DNA from 3 places in the Ectobacillus sp. OTK genome. Region 1 is predicted to be linked to each of the others. Evidence: riboswitches for the same ligand, from Rfam matches in the RefSeq annotation. Region 1 holds a riboswitch; each other region holds the start of a gene.

Region 1 (2,278 bases):
TCCGAGTAAATGAATAGGTAACTTGCTTATTGCCGTATGAGGCAAAGATAGCTATGGGAGATTTGCTTACAAAAACAGGCGAACAACGTACTGTTGTCCGCCTGCTTTTCAGTTATTCTCATCTTGCTTTCATACAAGCTCGCTTGCACGAATACGATCCTTTTGCACAAGATCTTCTAATGTTTCCCGCTCTACAACAACCTGCGCTTTACCATCCTTTACAAATACAACAGCAGGGCGCGCGATGCGGTTATAGTTATTTGCCATCGAATATCCGTACGCCCCTGTGCAGGAAATCGCAAGTAAATCACGTGATGCCGCTTCTGGAAGCTTTATATCCCAAAGCAGCATATCGCCGCTCTCACAGCACTTCCCGGCAATCGATACAACTTCCTCTGGCTCTTCATTCGCTCGATTTGCCAAAATTGCCTCATACTTCGCACCGTACAATGCAGGGCGAATGTTATCTGTCATTCCCCCATCCACGGCCACGTATTTGCGAATGCCTGGGATGTCCTTAATGGAACCGATTGTATACAGAGTTGTGCCAGCATCACCGACAATGCTGCGACCCGGCTCAATCCAAATTTCCGGCAGAGGATAATTGCGCTTCGTAAACTGCTCGCGCACCGCATCCGTCATCTCTTTAATATATTGTACAGCTGGAAGAGGTGTGTCACCTTCTGTATAGCGAATGCCAAAGCCGCCGCCAAGATTTAAAATTGGCATTGTATGTCCTGTTTCAGAACGAACATCGTCTACAAAGGCTGCTAATACTTCAACAGCACGAACAAATCCATCTGTTTCAAAAATTTGAGAACCGATATGAGAATGGATTCCAAGTACATTGTAGTACGGCTTCGATACCGCATGCTTTACCGCCTGCAGCGCCTGCCCGCTAGAAACGCCAAAGCCAAATTTTGAATCATCCTGGCCTGTCGTAATATATTCATGCGTATGTGCCTCAACACCAGGCGTTACACGAAGCAAAATATTCACCTTTTGCTCACGGTCTTTTGCTAAATCATGCAGAACCTCCAGCTCAAAGAAGTTATCTACAACGAAGCAGCCAATATTTGCTTCAAGTGCCATTACCAGCTCTTCTTCTGTCTTATTGTTACCGTGAAAATGAATGCGTTCTGCAGGAAAGCCTGCTTGCAGCGCCGTATACAATTCTCCTCCAGATACAACATCTAAAGACATATTTTCCTCTGCAGCTAAACGGCTCATTTCCATGCACAAAAACGCCTTGCTTGCGTATGCTACTTGATAGGAAAAGCCGCTTTCCTGAAACGCACGGTTATAAGCACGACATTTTTCCCGAATTAATGCTTCATCATATACATAAAGCGGTGTGCCGTATGTTTTTGCCAATTCCGTCGTGTCACAGCCTCCGATTTCTAAATGTCCTTTGTCGTTAATTCTGCTTGTGCCGTGCAAATACATCTAAATTTCCCCCTTATCTATACGTTCTGCAACCCATATCCATTTCTCCAAAGAAAAAGGAAACAGTGAAGCTAAGAACACGATCCGTTTCATTTGTATAAACAAAAAACGCGCCGAACTTCTATGTTCACACGCGCTTCTTACAGAAAATGACAACTTAAACTATGCATCCTACATATTTTCATATAAGAAACCGCATCAGCATCTCTAATAGCTCCCCACAAGATGAACTTGTGACAGTTCTACACTTATTCAGTGCAGACCCAGCAGCAAAACATGGCAGCTGTTTTGCCGCTTCGGCAGTTATCCCTTTCGTGCTGTGTTCTTTAATCCTGCACGATTTCGCACAGCCTACTCTTGATTTCTGCAGCCTCTATTTGCGAGAACAGATGAGGCTGTTGTATTTATTTTTGATGATATTAAAGATAGCAGAGGAAAATGCACATTGTCAAATATTTTTTCAATATTCCATTCACATTTATGTAGAAAAATGAAATATTATGCATTCTTCCTAGAAGCAGGCACAAAAGTCTCTCTCTTTCTTACACTGGCTTTCGACATGCTAGCTTTGTGTTATCAGGCAAGCGCTTTACATTCGTGTTTTTCACTTCCCAGTCCCCTTGCTCATTATCAAACGTAATCGTTACCTTCTCAAAAGGAGGCTCCGGTTTTCCATATGGCTTCTGTTCATACGTAATCACCTCAATAGAAGATCGAAATAAGTACGTACCACTGTAAAGCTTCTTCATCTCTGCAATTTTCGGACAGTCATACTTCTTTTGCACTCCATAATGCTTTTGAATCTCCTCATTGATTTGTGGAAATAGCACAG
Region 2 (2,278 bases), 1.5 Mb from region 1:
TTGAGAAAATAAACAGCTGTCCAAGCAAGTTGGTCACAACAAGGGAAAATGCCGGAGTCCCATTTTTATTTTCTTTTAAAAATGCTGAGATAAACATCCCCTGCTTCGCAGCCTGATACGGCACCTCAGCGCTTAGCATCACCCAGCCAATAGTAGAACCGATTAAGCTGATAAGCCCTACTCCAGCCAGCACTTTGCCGCCGATTGGACCAAGCACAGTCGAAATCGCATCAATCAGCGGTTTATCAGAATGAATCAATGTCTCTTGATCCAGCATCCCCATGACAAGTGTACTAATACCGATATAAATTGCAAGTGCGATAAACAAACCAAGCGTAGTCGCGCGTTTCACATCGACTTGCTTCTTTGCTCTAGATGCAAATACTACTGCTGACTCAACACCGATAAATGCCCAAAGCGTTGCAACTGCCGCATTATTAATTTGTCCAAATAATCCGATCGCATTGCCTGCCTCATCCGTCTTATCAGCTACGAACGGCAGCATATTCGTTTTCTCGAATGCGAACAAACCAACGATAATAAACAGCGCAAATCCAACCACCTTTGCAGCTGTTGCCAAAAAGTTAAGTTTACCGGCATTTTCTAAACCGCGTAAAATAATAAAATGGGTTGCCCACAATAACAACGTACATACTAGGAATGTTAATGCGTTTCCTAGCTTCAACGTAAAGGAACCGGCTGTGAACAGTTCCGCTTCACTTGTAAGTACAGGGAAAAATGTAGACAAATACCCAGCAAATGTCGTAATAATTGCAATATTACCAGCCAGGTTTCCAATCCAATATCCCCAAGAAGCCATAAAGCCGGATAAAAGTGATGCCTTTGAGCCTAGCTTAAACAATTCCTTAGCGTAAATTTGCGGGCCGCCATTTAGGTTCGGCTTGCGAATCGCCAAGTTTCCGAATACTAAAGCCGTCATGAGTACACCAACTCCCGTTAAAACCCAAGCACCCATTACCCCAGCCGGGCTGGCAGCTTCTGATAAGGAACGAGGCAGCATAAAAATACCGGATCCAACCATATTCCCCACAACAAGGGATGTCAAAATCCATAAGCCAAGCTTATTGCCTTTACTCATTTATTTTTCCCCTCTCAATGTATCCTCTCGCTCAAAAGTAGATAGTTATCTGCTTTTTGCCATTGCATATTTTATATAAGCACAAAAAACACACCTTCTGACGGGTGTGAAGACAAACTTATCCGCATCAGACAAAAAGATAGTTCATCATAGCAACTCCTATGACAGTTCTGCACCTATTCGGATACAGCCCCAGCTGCTTCGGCCGGAGAACCGCAGCGCTTCGGCAGTGCTTCCTTTCCATCGCATTCATTAAGCTCTCCGGCTCTCCCGCTATGTACTCTTAAGCACCGCAACCTCTACCTCATCTTGAGCTGATGAGGAAGTATTATTTTATTATACTAATCTAGCATACACAGGGAATATCCATGCGTCAACATGAAATATTATTCCAAGTCATAAGTGCCATATATTTAGATTGTTCAACAGAACTGAAAATTCAGAAAAAACAATAAATTTTTCTTCTAAATTAAATAACTTCGCTCATTTTACCATAAAATTAACAAACTGAATTCTTATATAAAAACAAATAGTCTAGACATTTTATTATTTTAACTAACATACACACAGACTTTATCCCCTCTCAATAAAATTATATCAAAAAAATAAACGTGCGATTAAAATTACTAAAAATTGTATAACCCCCTCCTCCATGAATAAAATATCCATGTGTAATTTATAAACCTTTGGAGAAGGCGGTCTTATCATGAATCATGATCACTCAAACGAAGAAGTGCTAGGCACCTCTGTTAACGGAGTCGGAAGCTCCTCAGATTCTCGTATGGGAGAAAGTGAAACAGAAATGACACTAACAAATCGGCAAGGCCATCCCATTACGGACAATCAAAATGTTCGTACAGTTGGGAATCGAGGGCCGACAGGATCATACAAGCTATGCAGCATCTGATCAAGCTGTTGATAAATCTAAACAAATGGGTCACGAAGCAGATCCATATTAAGAACTGGGCCGTAGGTTTTCTTACGGCTCTTTTTTCTTATCCTTGCTATCGCTTCTTTTTCAAGCTATAGTACTTACAAAACAAGCATTAGAAGGAGCTCGACATGATTTACCATACTACATATATATCAGATGCATATAAAGTGAAAGGATATATTGCTTTCCCGAGCTGTTTCTCTATTTCACCGAGAGAATTGCAGAAGATGCTGGAGCAATTTTAC
Region 3 (2,278 bases), 2.1 Mb from region 1:
CGGTATACCGCGCTTGTCCAGCTTAGCAAGAAACTTCGGTGCTTTGCCTTCACGTGCTAAGTCCCAAAGCATTCGTGTTGAAGCGTACATTCCGGAGTTTCCTGCTGATAACACTGCAGTCAAAATAATTGCGTTCATGACGGATGCAGCAAAGGCAATTCCAACTTTATCAAACACGAGCGTGAATGGGCTGACTGAAATATCACCGTTGGCTAAATTCTCATTTGTATAAGGAATTAAGAGAGAGATTACGAGAATGGCCAGAACATAGAATAAAAGAATACGCCAAAATACTTGTCGAACCGCACGAGGAATATTGCGGCGCGGATCCTCTGTTTCGCCGGCTGCTACGCCTAAAAGCTCTGTCCCCTGAAAGGAGAATCCAGCAGCCATGAACACACCGAGCATTGTCATAAATCCGCCATGAAATGGAGCGTCGCCGATTGTAAAATTCTTAAAACCGACTGCTTTTCCGCCAATAATTCCAAAAATCATAAGAAACCCTGCGATTAAAAAGATAATAACAGTAACAACTTTAATTAAAGAAAACCAGTACTCTGCTTCTCCGAATCCTTTGACGGATAAATAGTTGAGGCCAAACATAACGAGTAGAAAAAGAGCACTCCATAAGAGAGAAGAGCTTTCCGGGAACCAAAACTTCATAATCATCGTGACAGCGGATAATTCAGCTGCAATTGTAATGGCCCAGTTATACCAATAATTCCAGCCAAGTGCAAATCCTAATGCAGGATCAACAAATTTCGTTGCATATGTGCTGAATGATCCGGCCACAGGCATGAATGTTGCCATTTCTGCCAAGCTGGTCATAAGGAAGTACACCATAATCCCGATAGCGAGGTAAGAAACAAGGGTTCCGCCTGGCCCGGCTGTGTGAATAGCACCGCCGCTTGCTAAAAATAAACCTGTACCAATCGTTCCGCCGAGTGAAATCATTGTTAAATGCCGTGATTTTAATCCGCGCTTTAACTCAGTTTCTGCTGGTATGACGGATGATACTGTTTTTGTTGTACGTTTCATACAAATACTCCTATTCATTCGTGATAGTGGAAGGAGCGGGGAAATAGAAAAAGCCGTCGAAGGATTGACGGCTGTTATATACTGCCCACATCATGCCTTCCGTAAGATAGCGCATCACGTTTGCCGGATTTCGCAAACGTGACAGTTCTGTCCCTGTTCGGAAACAGCCCCAGCTCATGCCCCCAGAGAGAAACACAAACTTCGGCGACTTTTCCTTTCTAACGGAGTCTATGATGTTCTCTGCATCTCATCCGTCCTACTCATAAAAGCCGCGACCTCTACCTCATCGGATTGATGAGGATTTCATATCTATGAAATTTTTAAAGACGAAATAAATTATACAAAGAACGGAAAGAAGTTGCAATAGTTTTATTAATATAGTAAGTGTCCGCAGCTTCAGTGTTTTGTAATCCACACGATATCTTCAGCCGGACTTTCTCCACTTCCTTAAAATCCCCTAGGACAAACAAGGACACCCCCGCTGCCGCATACATATAATAACGAACACCACTTTTCGCGGAGGTGAAGGGATGGGTTTACTCGCAGCAATCGGTTATATGATTAAGGAGCTCTTATTGTTTGTCTCGTACGTAAAAAACAACGCGTTTCCGCAGCCGCTTTCGCCTGACGATGAAAAAAGATACTTGGAATTAATGGAGCAGGGTGACGCGAATGCGCGCAATCTCCTCATTGAACATAACCTGCGGCTTGTGGCACACATCGTAAAGAAGTTTGAAAACACTGGGGAAGATGCAGAGGATTTAATCTCGATTGGAACGATTGGTTTAATTAAAGCGATCGAAAGCTTTTCGCAGGGAAAGGGGACGAAGCTGGCAACGTATGCGGCTCGTTGTATCGAAAATGAGATTCTGATGCACCTGCGGGCGTTAAAGAAAACAAAGAAGGATGTATCGCTTCATGATCCGATTGGTCAAGACAAAGAAGGGAATGAAATTTCTTTGATTGATATTTTGAAATCGGAATCTGAGGATGTGATTGATACGATTCAGCTCAGCATGGAGCTTGAGAAAATTAGGGAGTATATTGATGTGCTGGATGAACGCGAAAAAGAGGTCGTCGTCAATCGATTCGGTCTTGGGATGGAGAAGGAAAAGACGCAGCGGGAAATTGCGAAGGCGCTCGGTATTTCAAGAAGCTATGTGTCACGTATTGAAAAGCGTGCGCTTATGAAGATGTTTCATGAGTTTGTGCGGGCAGAGAAGGAAAAAAAGACGAGAGA

Evidence for each region. Region 1 has a riboswitch for lysine ahead of lysA (diaminopimelate decarboxylase). Riboswitches for the same ligand answer to the same signal wherever they lie in the genome.
Region 2: linked by a shared signal. The riboswitch ahead of AC6HZ4_RS03885 (amino acid permease) and the one ahead of lysA (diaminopimelate decarboxylase) in region 1 are both predicted to bind lysine.
Region 3: linked by a shared signal. The riboswitch ahead of AC6HZ4_RS21405 (amino acid permease) and the one ahead of lysA (diaminopimelate decarboxylase) in region 1 are both predicted to bind lysine.

Annotation. Positions count from the first base shown of each region.
Region 1 covers NZ_AP048547.1:2,245,998-2,248,275, reverse strand. The annotation lists gene lysA (diaminopimelate decarboxylase) at 130-1,446, opposite strand; lysine riboswitch at 1,650-1,830, opposite strand; gene AC6HZ4_RS10905 (DUF3888 domain-containing protein) at 1,989-2,278, opposite strand, start outside.
Region 2 covers NZ_AP048547.1:769,211-771,488, reverse strand. The annotation lists gene AC6HZ4_RS03885 (amino acid permease) at 1-1,099, opposite strand, end outside; lysine riboswitch at 1,232-1,409, opposite strand; partial or broken gene AC6HZ4_RS03880 (catalase) at 1,806-1,979, shown strand; gene AC6HZ4_RS03875 (alpha/beta hydrolase family protein) at 2,162-2,278, shown strand, end outside.
Region 3 covers NZ_AP048547.1:4,308,439-4,310,716, reverse strand. The annotation lists gene AC6HZ4_RS21405 (amino acid permease) at 1-1,038, opposite strand, end outside; lysine riboswitch at 1,138-1,327, opposite strand; gene sigK (RNA polymerase sporulation sigma factor SigK) at 1,569-2,278, shown strand, end outside.